DNA from 2 places in the Ruthenibacterium sp. genome. Region 1 is predicted to be linked to the other one. Evidence: riboswitches for the same ligand, from Rfam matches in the RefSeq annotation. Region 1 holds a riboswitch; the other holds the start of a gene.
What was found. Region 1 has a riboswitch for cobalamin ahead of IIY41_RS00985 (energy-coupling factor ABC transporter permease). Riboswitches for the same ligand answer to the same signal wherever they lie in the genome.
Positions count from the first base shown of each region.

Region 1 (7,322 bases):
CGGGACAGCTTTTCCCGCAGGGACGCATACAGAGGATACACCGTGCGTGAAAACAGGAACGAGCATGCAAGGATCACCGGGGCAACGGCCAGCAGAAGGAGCGTCAGCGCGGCGTTCACGCTGAACAGATATGTCATGGAAAACAGAAACAGGCAGGTGCTCTCCACCGCGTTGTACGAGATCCAGCACACCGTGTGGCGCACCATGTCCAGATCGCCCGTCAGGCGCGTCATCAGGTCGCCCGTGCGGTACCGCGTATAAAAGCCCGCGTCCTGGGTGCACAGGTTGTCGTACAAATGGCGGCGGATGTCCTGCTGGACGTTCTGGGACACATACTCCAGAGACGCCGTCATGCCGTAGCGTACGCACGAGCGCAAAAGCTGCGCGCCGATCATAACGCACACCAGCGGGACGAGCAGCTGTGTCTGGCGCTGCACGGAACCGTCCGGCAGCGTTTGTCCCACCAGCACCCGGTCCGTGATCTGCTGCGTGATGAACGGGAACACCACGCACAGCCCCGCCGAGACAACGGCCAGCGCCATCGCCAGCCAGAACCATTTCCGTTTGTCCTTCATGCAGCCGGAAAGCCATTGCAGCTGTTGCATTGTAAAGACCCTCTAACCTGTAAAATTCAAAAGCGCCGGACGACGAAAAATCATTCCGGTTTTTGTGCTTTATTTGGCTGTATTATATCATCCGGTATGATATAATACCGGACAGAAGGAATCGTTTTGTGGCCAAATATTGCGTTTTGGGGCATCCCGTGGGAGGCATATATGGAAAAACGAAAAGCCTATGCTTATTACGAGGAACGAAGCGGACGCGAGCTTCAGGTGGAGATGGGCAAACGGCTCAATTTCCCCTCCCATCTGCATGGTGAACTGGAGCTTTTTCTGGTGCAGAGCGGCTGCGTCTGCGTTGGGATAGACGGGGAATTCCGTGAGCTGAAGGCGGGAGAACTGGCGGTGGTGTTTCCCAACACGGTGCACAGCTACCAGTGCCGGGAAGCGGACAGCCGGTATATGATGGCCGTCTGCGGCACGTCTCTGCTGGGCGATTATTTCCCCAGCCTGACGCAGTGCCGCCCCCGCCGGCCGTACCTGTGCGGGAAAGCGCTGGACCCGGATGTGCTGTACGCCCTGCACAGCCTTTACCGCTGCCGGTGTACCGGGGCGGACAGCAGCATTTCCCGCGCGCTGCTCCATTTGATCCTGGCGCACGTTCTGCCCGAACTCTCACTGGAGCCGGCGCCGGAGCCGAAAGCCATGGATCTGACGAGCAGCGTGGTGCGCTATATCATGCGGAACTTCCGTCAGCCGCTCTCGCTGGAGCACATTGCAAAGGAGCTGGGCGTCAGCAAATATCACCTGTCGCACGTGTTCTCCGCGCGGCTGCACACCAGCTTCCGGGAATATGTGAACGCCCTGCGGCTGGACTGCGCCCGCGACCTGCTGGCTGCGACGGAGCTGAGCATGCTGGAGGTGAGCATGGAATCCGGCTTCGACAGCCTGCGGACGTTCAACCGTGTGTTTCAGGAACGGTTCCGGCAGACGCCGAGCCAGTACCGCAAAAGCCGCACCGGCGCCCTGTGGGGCGCACAGGACGGGCAGCGGCGCAAAGGCGCGTAACGCCCTGTGCGCTTGGTAAAAAAGCCATGGCTTTGGAAGTTTTTTGACGGGTTGTTTCTCCGCGCTTGCGCCGGAGCAAAAACTGTGTTACTGTGAATAGGCAAAATGCTGCAGGGTGCCCGGCCGCTTTGAGGCGGCCGGGAGAATAGGGAAACAGGTGCAAAGCCTGTGCGGGACCGCCGCCGTAAGGGAACAGTTCCGGCTTCAAAACGTCACTGTGGGTACACACGGGAAGACGAAGCCGGGGCGCTGACGCCCAAGCCGGAAGACCTGCCCTGCGGCGATGCTGCCGGAAGGGCAGGGACGCGCGGCGGACGGACGAAACGCCTGCGCGGTAAAAATCAGGGTGCGCCGTTTTTTAGGACACTTTGTTTGACCGGGCCTTTCTCATAAATGAGAAAGGTCCGGTTTTTTTGCGGCGCACAACAAAAGAAACAGGAGGAATGTTCAATGACCAAGTGTGAAAAGCGATTTTTGGCGTTTTCCATGGTCATGGGCGGCGTTTTGTTTGTACCGCAAAGCGCCTATGCCATGCACATCATGGAAGGGTATCTTCCGCCGGCATACTGTGCGGCATGGGGGGCGCTGTGCCTTCCGTTCCTGGCGGCGGGCGTGGTCCGGCTGCGCCGCACGGTGCAAGCGCAGCGCAAGGCCCTGCTGCTGCTGGCGATGTCCGGCGCGTTTATTTTTGTCATCTCGTCGCTCAAGCTCCCGTCCGTCACAGGCAGCTGCAGCCACATGACGGGCACCGGCCTGGCCGCCATTCTGTTTGGCCCGGCTTACGCTGCGGTGCTGGGGCTCATCGTGCTGGTGTTCCAGGCGGTGCTGCTTGCCCACGGCGGCCTCACCACGCTGGGGGCCAATACCTTCAGCATGGCCATCGCCGGGCCTCTGGTCTCCTGGGGTGTTTATGCCCTGTGCAAAAAGGCGCGTGTGAACCGTAAGCTGGCGATATTTCTGGCGGCGTCTCTGGGCGATCTGTTTACATACTGCGTTACAAGCCTGCAGCTTGCGATGGCCTATCCCGCTGCGGAAGGCGGCGTGGCAGCCAGCGCGGTGCGCTTTTTGGGCGTTTTCGCGCCCACGCAGCTGCCGCTGGCCGCGATCGAGGGCATCTTGACCGTTCTGGTGGTGATGGGGCTGGAAAGCTGTGCCAGGCCCGAGCTGCGGGAGATCGGCTTTTTGAAGGAGGGATTGCAGTGAGCAGGAATACAAAAACCGTTTTGGCGCTGCTGGCCGCTGTGCTGGTACTGGCTGTCGTGCCCTTCTTCCTTGCGCCGGGCGCGGAGTTCGGCGGCAGCGATGACGCCGGAAGCCGGATGGTGGAGGAGATTCAGGGTGAAGCATATGAGCCGTGGTTCACGCCGGTTTTGGAAACACTGCTCGGCGGCGAGCTGCCCGGAGAGATCGAGAGCCTGCTGTTTTGCATCCAGACGGGCGTGGGCGTGGGCGTGCTGGCCTACGGCTTCGGCTATTTTGCCGCGCGTAAAAAATATTCCGCACAGTCCTTGGAATGAGGCTCTTTCGCACGCCGCTTTGCGCGGGGGCTCCCGGTGAACATGCTTTTTCAAAAAGTCCGGCAGGAGGTGGGAATATGTTCAACGCCCTGCTTGGGAGCTTTGTGGCGTGGAGCCTGACGGCCGGCGCGCTGCCAGGCCCCTGGCCGGCCGCAGCTTCCTTAGCGCTGGGCGGCGCGCTGCTGCTGCTGCTGCACGGCCACACGCACGGCGCGGCGCTGACGGTGGACGTGCTGGCGCGGCGTTCCCGCTTTTTGACGGTAAACCCGGGCCTGAAGCTTTGGTGCTGCGCGGCCTTGCTGGCGCTGTGCCTGCTGGCGCGCACCCCGTGGCCGCCGCTGGCGTTGTTTTTTGCAGCGTCCGCGTTAACGGCGGCGGGCGGCGTACGCCCGCGCGCCTATCTGTCGCTGCTGGGCGCGCCTGCTACATTTTTGCTGCTGAGCGGTATTGCGCTGCTGTGGGAATACGCGTCTGCGCCCGGCGGCGTGGCAAACGTCCCGTTTCTGGGCGGGTATTTTGTCCTGCGCGCCCCGGCGCAAACGGCGGCCCGGCTCGTTATGGCGCGGGCGCTGGGCGCGGTGGGCTGCTTGTATTTCCTCAGCCTGTCCACCCCCGTGCCGGAATTGCTGGATGCGCTGCGGCGCGCCCGCGTGCCGGAGGTCGTGGGCGATCTGGCGGTATTGATCTACCGCTACATCTTTATTTTGTTTGCCACGTTCCGCAGCATGCGGGACGCCGCCGCCAGCCGCCTGGGCTATGCCGGGCCGGTGCGCAGCCTGCGCACGACGGGCCGGGTATACGGCGGGCTGCTGGCGCACAGCTTCCGGCGGGCACAGGCGTGCTTTGACGCGATGGAGAGCCGCTGCTATGACGGCGGCATCCGTTTTTTGACGCGGGAAAAGCCCGTGCGCGCGCCGCACGCGCTTGTGTGCGGCGCATTGACGGCGGGCATGGTGCTGGCGCTTGTGTGCGGCGCATGACACGGCGGTTTTGTAAAAGGGTTGGCAGGAGGGAAAATGGAAGAGATCCTTCGGTTTGAACATGTTTCCTATGCATACGAGGAAGAGCGGGAGGCGCTTTTGGACGTGTGCGTGAAGGTGTGCGCCGGCGAGCGCGTGGCGGTGCTGGGCAGCAACGGCGCGGGAAAGTCCACGTTTTTCCTTCTGGCGAACGGCGTGCTGCGCCCCGGTGCGGGACGCATCCTGTTTCGGGGCGCGCCGGTGGGCGGCGGCGCAAAGCAGCTGAACGTGCTGCGCCGGGGCGTGGGGCTTGTGTTCCAGGACCCGGAGGTGCAGCTGCTGGGCGGCAGCGTGGAGGAGGAGGTCAGCTTCGGCCCTATGAACCTGCGCCTGCCCGTAGGCGAGGTACGCGCCCGCGTGGATGCGGCCATCCGCAGTTTTGCGCTGGAGGAATACCGGGGCCGTGCGCCGCAGTATCTTTCCGGCGGGGAGAAAAAGCGGGTGACGCTGGCCGACGCCCTGGCTATGGAGCCGCAGATGCTTTTGCTGGACGAGCCAGCGGCCAGCCTGGACCCGGCAAATACCCGCCTGCTGGAACAAAATCTTCAAATGCTCTCGGAGCAGGGCCTGGGGCTTATGGTTGCAACGCACGACGTGGATTTCGCATGGCGCTGGGCCACCCGGGTGCTGGTGTTCCGCGGGGGACGGCTGGCGGGGGACGGGGAACCGCGGGAGATTTTTGAAAATGTTTCTTTGCTGCGGACATGCGGGCTGGAGCAGCCGGTGCTGTACCGCGTGGGGCGCGTGCTGGGCCTTGCCGCGCCGCCGCACACTGTGGAGGAACTGGAACAGGAGTGGAAACCATGAAACAGGCTTTGCTGGCCGTCAGCTTCGGCACGAGCGTGCCGCGCGCGCGGCAGGATATCGAGGCGGTGGAACGCGTGCTTGCCGCCGGGGCGCCGGAGCGTGCGTTCTGCCGCGCGTACACCAGCCCGACGATCCGCCGCATCCTGGCCGAACGGGGAGAGCCCGTGTCCGGCCTGCCCGAGGCGCTGGAGGCGCTTGCGGCCGCGGGGGTGGAGGATGTGGCGGTGCAGCCCACCCATCTGCTGTACGGCTTTGAATACGATAAGCTCAAAGCGGACGCGGCGGCGTTTGCGGGGCGCTTCGCCCGGCTGGCCCTGGGGCGGCCCCTTGCCGCGGACAGCGAAAGCCTGCGTGCGCTGGCTGCGTGCATGGCGCGGCGCTTCGGGCAGCCGGAGGGCGGGGCGTTGGTGCTGCTGGGCCATGGCACGGAGCACTTCGCCAACATGGTCTATCCCGCCATGCAGACGGCCCTGCGCCTTGCGGGCGGGCGGCGCGCCTATATGGGCACGGTGGAGGGCTGGCCCGGCTTTGACGAGGTGCTGGCGCAGCTGAAGGAAGACAGCTGCGGGCAGGCGCTGCTTGTGCCGTTCATGCTGGTGGCGGGCGACCACGCCCTGAACGATATGGCGGGGGACGGCCCAAAAAGCTGGAAAAGCAGGCTCGAGGCCGCGGGCGTCGGGGTGCGCTGCCGGATGCGGGGCCTGGGCGCGCTGCCGGAGGTGCAGGCGCTGTACGGTGCGCGGCTGCGGGAGATAGTATAAATTTGTAAGGCGGGTGACAGGATGCCGTTTGAGCATTATATCCAGTCCGGCGGAAAACGGCTGCGCTGCGGCTATACCACCGGGACCTGCGCGGCGCTTGCGGCCGCGGGCGCGGCACGCCTGCTGCTGGGCGGGCGCGCGCCGGAGAGCGTCACGCTCACGACGCCCGGCGGCCTGCCTGTTACGGCTGCGCCCCGGTATTGCCGCATGGCAGGGGAAACCGCCTGCTGCGCGGTGGAAAAGGACGGCGGCGACGACATCGACGCGACGCACGGCGCGCTGATTGAGGCGCGGGTGGAGCGCGCGGCACAGCCGGGCGTTGTGATAGACGGCGGCCCGGGCGTGGGCCGTGTGACAAAGCCCGGGCTGGACCAGCCCGTGGGTGCGGCGGCCATCAACCGTGTGCCGCGCAGGATGATCGAGCAGGCGGTGCGCGCCGTGTGCGATGCACTGAACTGGGACGGCGGCCTGCGGGTGACCATCTGTGTGCCGGAGGGCGCGGCGCTGGCGAAAAAAACTTTCAACCCGCAGCTGGGCATCGAGGGCGGCATTTCCATTCTGGGCACCTCCGGCATCGTGGAGCCCATGAGCATGCAGGCGCTCATCGACACGGTGGCGCTTTCGCTGCGCCAGGCGCGGGCCCAGGGGGCCGCCCGCGTGCTGCTGACGCCCGGCAATTACGGTGTGGATTTTCTGCGTGAGCAGGGGCTGGACGCGGCGGGCGCACCCGTGGTGAAATGCTCGAATTTCATCGGCGACGCACTGGACGAGGCCGCTGCGCTCGGCTTTGCCGACGTGCTGCTGGTGGGGCACATCGGCAAGCTGGCAAAGCTGGCGGGAGGCGTCATGAATACACACAGCCGGTATGCGGATTGCCGCACGGAGCTGCTGTGCGCCCACGCAGCAGTGTGCGGCGCGTCGCAGAAGACCTGCGCCGCGCTGCTGGACGCGGCCACCACGGACGCATGCATAGCGCTGCTGGACGAAGCGGGGCTGCGCGCGCCTGTGCTGGACAGCCTGCTGCGGGCCGTGGAGCGGCATCTCGTCCGCCGGGCGGCGGGCGCATACCGGGTGGGCGCGGTGCTGTTTTCCAATGAATACGGTCTGCTGGGCCGGACGGCTTCGGCCGCGGAGATGCTGGCGGAATGGAAGGGGAAAAAACAATGAAAAAAGGCGTTTTTTACAGTGTGGGCGTTGGCCCCGGAGACCCGGATCTCATCACGCTCAAGGCCGTGCGAACGCTGGAGCGCTGCCCTGTGGTGGCCGCGCCGCAGACGAAAAACGGCGAGATGCTGGCGCTCTCCATCGCGCAGCAGGCGGTTTCGCTGGAAGGCAAAACCGTTGTGCCGCTGCATTTTACCATGTCCCGGGACAAGGCGCAGCAGCACGCCGCGCACCTTGCGGCGGCGCAGGCGCTGCGGCCGCATCTGGACGCGGGGCGGGACGTCGCCATGCTCAACCTGGGCGACGTTTCCATCTACGCAACGGCCGCCTACCTGGCGGACATTTTGGCCGCGGATGGCTATGAAACGCGCATGGTGCCCGGCGTGACGAGCTTCTGCGCCGTGGCGGCCCGGCTGAACACCAGCC
Region 1 covers NZ_JAFOIN010000010.1:8,254-15,575, forward strand. Annotated here, with positions in the region: gene IIY41_RS00975 (ABC transporter ATP-binding protein) at 1-605, opposite strand, end outside; gene IIY41_RS00980 (helix-turn-helix transcriptional regulator) at 777-1,628, shown strand; cobalamin riboswitch at 1,725-1,920, shown strand; gene IIY41_RS00985 (energy-coupling factor ABC transporter permease) at 2,079-2,831, shown strand; gene IIY41_RS00990 (energy-coupling factor ABC transporter substrate-binding protein) at 2,828-3,145, shown strand; gene cbiQ (cobalt ECF transporter T component CbiQ) at 3,223-4,125, shown strand; gene IIY41_RS01000 (energy-coupling factor ABC transporter ATP-binding protein) at 4,162-4,971, shown strand; gene IIY41_RS01005 (sirohydrochlorin cobaltochelatase) at 4,968-5,732, shown strand; gene cbiD (cobalt-precorrin-5B (C(1))-methyltransferase CbiD) at 5,754-6,899, shown strand; gene cobI (precorrin-2 C(20)-methyltransferase) at 6,896-7,322, shown strand, end outside.

Region 2 (7,322 bases), on a different contig from region 1:
TGTGCATGACCCAATCTTTTCCGTCTGCGGAGCCGCAGTGGATATCGGCACGACTACGCTGGCGTCCTGCCTGTACGGGCCGGACGGTACGCTGCTGGCCCAGGCCAGCGCGCCGAATCCGCAGGCGGGCTGGGGCGCCGACGTCATCTCCCGCATCGAGGCCGCACTGCACGGCAGCGGCGATGCGCTGGCCGCCTCCGTGCGCGCCGGTGTGCGGGCACTGGTGTTGGAAATGGCCGCTTCAGCGCATATCTCCGCTGAAGCAGTGGACGCGCTGGTCATCACAGGGAACACCGCGATGCTGTACCTGCTCACGCAGACAGGCCCGGACTGTCTTTCCCATGCCCCGTTCGCCGCTTCCCGCCTGTTTGGAGAAACGCTTGCGGCTGGGGAGCTTGGCCTGCCCTGCCCCCATGCGCAGGTATATCTGCCCCGCTGTATGTCCGCTTTTGTGGGTGCGGACATCACCACGGCGTTGCTGGCCAGCGGCATCTGCTCCAAGCCGGACACCCGCATGCTGGTGGATATTGGAACCAACGGCGAGATCGCTCTTTGGCATCGCGGGCAGCTTTCCTGCTGCTCCACGGCCGCCGGGCCCGCCTTTGAGGGGGCCGGGCTTTCCATGGGGATGGCCGGAAAGACGGGCGCAGTGGATCACGTCCGCGTACAGGACGGCGTACTGCAGGCCCACGTCATTGGGGGCGGCGCGCCGAAAGGGATCTGCGGCAGCGGCGTCATCGACGCGCTTGCCTGCCTGCTGGAGCTGGAGCAGCTGGACGAAACCGGGCTTCTGGAGCAGGACCCTGCGCCCGTTGCGCCGCCTGTATGCCTGACGCAGAAAGACGTCCGCATGGTACAGCTTGCCAAAAGCGCCATCTGCGCCGGGCTTCGCACGCTGCTGCGCGTGGAAGGGCTTTGCGGGGCGGACGCCGCCGAGCTGGCCGTCGCGGGCGGCTTCGGCAGCTATCTGGATGTAAACAGCGCGGGCCGCATCGGCCTTCTGCCCGAAGAACTCGTTCCCCGTGTGCGCGTGCTGGGAAACGCGGCCTTGAGCGGCGCGGCCATGCTTTTGCTGAACAGGGGCTTTATCCCCCACAGCGAGGCCCTGGCTGCCGGAGCGAGGACGGTGGACCTTTCCACCAGCGCGGAATTCATGAACGCCTATACCGAAGGTATGTTTTTCTGACGCTCCCAAAGGGGCTTGCAAAAAACGTGCCTGTCCTGTACACTGTAGCATATACAATTGCATATTGCGCCGCGCATTTCCGGGGAAGCGGGTGAAACTCCCGCGCGGTCCCGCCACCGTATTGGGCTTTGCCCTCAGCCGGGGTACCGGGCACGGCGCTGTTCTCACGATTTACGATGGATGGATCGTGCGCGTCTGTTTTGTCAAAAAAGCCGCGCTCCCGGTCCGGGAGGCGCGGCTTTTTATTTTTGCTTTCAGGAGGAATTGAAACATGTCTGCACAAAAGAAAAAAACGCTGATCATCGTCTGCGCCGCGGTCGTTCTTGTGGCCGCAATGCTGGCGGTATGGTTTGCCTTTGGCCCGAAGGGTACCGCCGGGCAGAAGGCCATCGGCGTAACCGTCGTATACGCCGACGCGACCGCCGATGAATTCAGCTTCTCTACCGACGCGGAATTTCTGCGCCAGGCACTGGAGGAGCAGAAGCTTGTCGAAGGCGAAGAATCCCAATACGGTCTGTATGTAAAAACAGTCAACGGCGTGACGGCCGACGAGGCCAAAGAGGAGTGGTGGTGCTTCACGAAGGACGGCGAGGATGTGATGACCGGCGTTGACTCCACCCCGGTCGCGGACGGCGACCACTTTGAGATCACGCTGAAAACCGGCTACTGAGATGGGCAAGACGCGCAGCCTTGTTACCGCCGCGTTCCTCGCGGCGGTGCTGGTGGCTTCCAAATTCGCGCTGGACGGCCTGCCCAATATCGAGCTGGTGAGCCTGCTGGTCATCCTGTACACGCTGGAATATCCGCGGCTGGCCGTGCCCGCCGTTTATACCTATGTCTTTGTGTACGGCCTGCTCAACGGCTTTGGCATCTGGTGGTTCCCGCAGCTGTATATTTGGGCGGTGCTGATGCTGTTCGCCCGGCTGATGCGTCAAAACCGCTCTGTGCTGCTCTGGGCCCTGCTGAGCGGGCTGTTTGGCCTTTGCTACGGCGCGCTGTACGCTGTTTCCTACGCGGTGATGAACGGCGGCATTGCCGCGGGCGTTGCCTGGTGGGTAACAGGCATCCCATTCGACCTGCTGCACGGCGCGGGCAATTTTGTTGTGGCGCTGCTGCTTTATAAACCGCTGCGCTATTGCCTGCAGCGTACAAAGCAGCTTGGGCCGCAGGCATAAACTGTATTATATAAAAAGCAGACGGAGCTTTCAGCTCCGTCTGCTTTTTGTTCCTTCCGTCAGTCCTTCCGGGAGACCAGTATTTTTTCCCGGTATTCCCGCGGCAGCATCCCCGCCACACGTTTGAACACCTTTGTGAAATAACTCTGATCCTCATACCCCACAGCCAGGGAAATATCCGTCATGCGCAGCTCGCGGCGGCGCAAAAGTTCCTTCGCCTTGTTCACACGCACGCGGTTGAGGTACTCGTTGAACGTCACGCCCGTCTCCTGCTTGAAAATGCGGCTCAGGTAAGCCGGAGAAAGATATACCATCCGGGCGGTGTCCTCCAGCGTGATGCGCTCTTTGTAATTGACGCTGATGTACTGTGTACACCGGTGGATGATGTTGGCGTGCTTGGCGTCCGAGAAGCGGAACAGGTCGTCCATAAAGTGGTTCACCACGCCTGCAAGCCACAGGCAGAGCGAATCAATGGTGGTGAATGCGCCGATCCTGTAACGGTATTCATGACTCAGCCGCATCGTGTGCTCTGCGTCCGCGCCGTTCTCGATGGCTGTCCGGGAAATCAGCACCAGCAGCTCATACAGACGGGATTTCACAAGCTCCATATCCCCGCCGTCCACGAACAGGATCGCGCCCAGCAGCTCGTTCAAAAGACGGCGCGCGCCGTCGCGGTCCTTCCGGGCCACGCACTGCAGCAGCACATGCTCCTTTTCAAACGGATAGGGCGGCGGCGCTTCCTCTTGCTTAAGCTCCAGGATATAGGAAGTGATCTGCCCCTGCAGCTCCTCTGAATGGCCCGACTCCATCATTCTGTTTTCCGCCGAAACATTGTTCATAAACCCAACGGCCATGAACAAAAGCACCGAAAGCTGCGTCACCCGTTCTGTCGGCACAAAGGGAATATTCTCCAGCACCTGCACCGCGGCCTGTTTCTGTGCCTCTGTGAGGCGGACATTTTCCGTCAGCTCGCAGGCGATAAAATCCTGTTTTTCTACCATAATGAACGGGCCGACCGTGATTTTCGCCTCGGCGCCGCCTTCGCCCAGAATCGGAGAGACAAAGCATGTGAGCCCCATCGGACAAAAATAGATATACTTGCCGCCGAAGCGCTCGGCCTCCGTCATACCGTAGATATGCGCCTGCACGCACCGGTCGTGAGAGGCGCCTGCGGCGGCGCACATGCCGCAGCTCTCGCAGCCGTACCCGTATTCATCAAAAGCCCTGCCGGTTTTGTCGGACAGCGTGCAGCCCAGACCTGTGGATTGGGAAAAGGCCTTTGCACATTCCCGCGCCAGCCTGCGGTCGAATTGCTCGTATTCCATCTGCGTTCCCGCCTTTCCCCGTGCGCTGCTTTTCTCTCCTTTATCATACAATTTTTCGTTTGGAACATCAATAACATTAAAGCAAAAAAATCCCAAAGGCAGCATTTACCGGCTGCGCCGCATCCGCTTTATACGGTATGAGCCGCCGTTTTACCATTCACCGGCAACCTCTACTGCAATCTTGTGCCACTGCGCCAGCCGCTCGGGGTGGTACTGCACCGTGCTGACATCTTTCAAAATCAGCTCGCAGGTACATCCGTTCTCTTTTGCCGCGCGGCAGGTCTCCTGCAGTTCCCTGCGCACAAGCTCCGGGTCAAAGGAAGCAGCCGCCAGATAGGCCGGGTTCGGCTTGCGGGAGATGACATAGTCGCCGTGGATATGCTCTGCTCCCGCTCTGATATCCGCCCAGGGGCTCATGGAGATCTTGCGTACGTTTTTGATCTTGCGGATGTAATCGATCCGGTTGTGCAGCGGCTCACAGCAGCCGTAATAGACCAGGCCGAACTGCTCCAGCAGCGGCTTGACATATTCGACCTCATACTCTTCAAACATCTGGGGCGAGACAGACCCCAGCATCTGCGCCAGGCCAAATGTCCATACATCTCCCGGCCGAACGTTTTTTTCTTTGTCCTGCGGCAGCTCATCTGTATACGCGCCCGTACAATGTACCGTCGGCTCATATGCGTCGAACAGCTGCTTTTCCGTCAGCTGGTCGATCAGGCTCTGGCAAATGTCCGCCATGCGTCTGGCCGCCTTGTGCAGCAGCTCCGGCTCGTCCGCAAAAAAGAAGAAAAAGTTATCTGTCCCGATCGCCTCCACAAGGTCGTCCCAGATACCGCAGTGGAACATGCGCACGCCTGTCAGGCGCACCGGCAGTATCCCCGACACCATTTCGCTGACCTTTTCCCAGCGCTTTTTGTCCTTCGCCTCGTCCACGCGGATGTCCGGGAATTTCAAATTTTCAAGGTCGCTTTCGCTGCTCAGCTGGCTGACATACGAGTGGCTCACCACATCATTTCTTTCGTCAGCGGCCAACGTCACTTCCCGGCGCACAACGCCGTGGTGGTACCCCTCGATGGTTTTGGGCAGTTCCAGATACGGCTCGAATACTTTGTCCGCGGGAAAATATTTTGCCTGGTACAGCTGTTTGCGCAAAGCATCCTCCACAATACGGGCGTCCGCATCCCTGCACCGGAGCTTCAAGTCCCCGTCCACATCCAGCTCATGCCAGGGCAGCTGGTCTATCATGATCAGAGGGCGGCATTCGCGCAGCCCGTTCAATGCCTTCCACAGAGCGCGCCGCTCTTCATTTACGGGCGCAAACGCGACCTCCCGGTATTCTTTTGCCAGTTGTGTAAGAATTTGTTGATCCGCATTCATGCTTTCCGCTCCTTTCGCCGTGCCCTTCGGCACGGGCTTCTTTCACAGGACATCCTTGCTTCCCCGTCTGTCTCTGCCTCAAAGCTCCAGCTTCATCAGTCGTGCAATTGCAAGAATATAGATGCGCAGCGCTTTGTACAGTTGCGCCATTTCCATGGCCTCGTCCGCACCGTGGGGGGCGCCCGCCCAAACAGGGCGGGGCTGGTCCGTCTCGCCGGGACCGTAGCTGATCGCATTTGCAAACCGGCGCGCATAGGTTCCGCCGCCCATCGCAAAAGGCGCGTCGCTGCGGTTCGCCAGCTCGTTGTAGGTATTTGTCAGCGTGCGGATCTCCGGAGAATTTGGGTCGATGCAGAACGGAGCGCGCATGGCGCCCGGCTCAAAGCTGCCGCCTGCGTTTTCCGCCAGCGCGCACAACGCCGCGCGCAGCCTTTCGCCGTCCATGGCGGCCGGGTAACGGATATCTACGCTTTGACGCAGGCGGCCCTGCTCAAGACGTACCATCCCGCCCACACATGTGAGAGGGCCGAATACATCGTCGCGGGCCGCTACGCCCAGCGCACTGCCGTCTGTATCCGCGTGCAGCGTGCGCAGCATCCGAAGTGCCCGTTTCTCCTGCGGCGTGCACAGACCGTTGTCCAGCAAATAACCCACCACCAGCCCGATGGCGTTGACAGACCCCTGCGGCCCGGCCACATGCCCGCCTTTTCCCCGCGCTTCAATTCGCACACAACCGTTTTCGGCCCGTACTGTTATGTTTTCCGTATCCGGCAGGCGGGTCTTTTCTGTCCGCACCAGCGCATAGGCGCGGTCCGGCACCACGTTTTTTGCCTCGCCGCCAAAAAATTCCTTCAAGCAGCCGTTCAGCGGCGCGCTTACCAGCCAGCCGCTGTATCCCCCCTTTTCCGCATATCCCACCGGGAAACGCGCGTCGGGAGAAAAACAAAATGCGGGCTGCGGATAATGGGCAAGGTAGTAGTCTACATCCTGCATGCCCGTTTCCTCATTTGTGCCGAACAAAACGTGCAGCGTATAGGGCAGTTTCACGCCTTGTTCCTTAAAAAATTTTGCGGCATACAGTGTGATGACGGCCGGCCCCTTATCGTCGGCTGTGCCGCGCCCCACCGCGAATCCGTCCCGCAGCGTCATGCAGAACGGGTCGCCTGTCCATCCGCTGCCCTCGGGTACCACGTCCAGATGTGTGATGAGCGCGATCTGTTTTTCGCTTTTGCCCGGCAAGTCGGCATACCCCACATAGCCCTCGCAGTTCCGCGTGGAAAGGCCCATACCCGAAGCAATTTCCAGAGCGGCCTCCAGCGCGCGCTTCGGCCCCGTGCCGAAAGGCGCGCCCGGCGCTGGCTCTCCCTGTACGCTTTTAATGTCCACCAGCGTTTTCATATCTCGCAGGATGCCCTCATGGCTGCGCTTCACAAATGCGTCGATCTGCCGGAGCAGCCGTTTTTCATTTTCGTCCATACCGGTTCTCCTTTTTTGCGCGCTGCTCAGCGCACAGGCAGTTCCCGTGCAAACAGAGCGCACATGTCCTGCGCGTCCTCCATACAGGCGGCGTCATACCACACCACTGTTTTCTGGCTCTTCAGCAGGTCCATGTTCGACTCGATCTCGGCTCGTGTCAGACGCAGCACCGGGATCACCCGGGTCAGTTTCTCCCGGCTGCGCTTCCACACCTCCACCGCACGGTCGGTGTTCGGGTCCGAGGAAAGCTCCATCAGCCGGATATTCGGCAACGATGCGACAGAGGCCAGGCATCGTTCGCTGAGGGCATGCATGTGGATAAACACCTCGTCGAATTTGCGAAAAATGCGCTCCGTGCGCGGCCGGCCGAACTCCTCGAACTGCTCCAGAGAGATCATTGTGGTCGTATCCTCGGACACATGCCCCAGGCCGCGGCCGGGCAGCCATTCGCCAAAGCCCGTCACCACGCCGCCGTATACGTCTCCTGCCGCCTCCATCTGTTTTTCATAGTTCCATACAAGCGCGTCCGCGCAGTAATCCAGCAGCGCCTTCAGGTCCTCCGGCTCTTCATAGAAATCGTAGAAAAAGTCGTTGCCGCGCAGCGTGTTTGCCATCTCCAGCGCGCCGGACGCGCCGCGCACCATGGGCAGAAAATAATCGCTGTACTTCTCGCGCAGATATGCGATACCGCCGTTCACCATCCGGAATACCGGGTTGTTTTCATCCATTGCCAGCTTTTCCAGTTCTCCGGGCGCATCCAGCATCGCGTAATGCCAGCTC
Region 2 covers NZ_JAFOIN010000090.1:2,133-9,454, forward strand. Annotated here, with positions in the region: gene IIY41_RS10795 (ASKHA domain-containing protein) at 1-1,186, shown strand, start outside; adenosylcobalamin (AdoCbl) riboswitch at 1,240-1,379, shown strand; gene IIY41_RS10800 (DUF4430 domain-containing protein) at 1,458-1,856, shown strand; gene IIY41_RS10805 (hypothetical protein) at 1,858-2,361, shown strand; gene IIY41_RS10810 (helix-turn-helix domain-containing protein) at 2,421-3,686, opposite strand; gene IIY41_RS10815 (uroporphyrinogen decarboxylase/cobalamine-independent methonine synthase family protein) at 3,837-5,066, opposite strand; gene IIY41_RS10820 (Sapep family Mn(2+)-dependent dipeptidase) at 5,145-6,542, opposite strand; gene IIY41_RS10825 (uroporphyrinogen decarboxylase/cobalamine-independent methonine synthase family protein) at 6,569-7,322, opposite strand, start outside.
Region 2: another riboswitch for cobalamin. It lies ahead of IIY41_RS10800 (DUF4430 domain-containing protein); the one in region 1 lies ahead of IIY41_RS00985 (energy-coupling factor ABC transporter permease).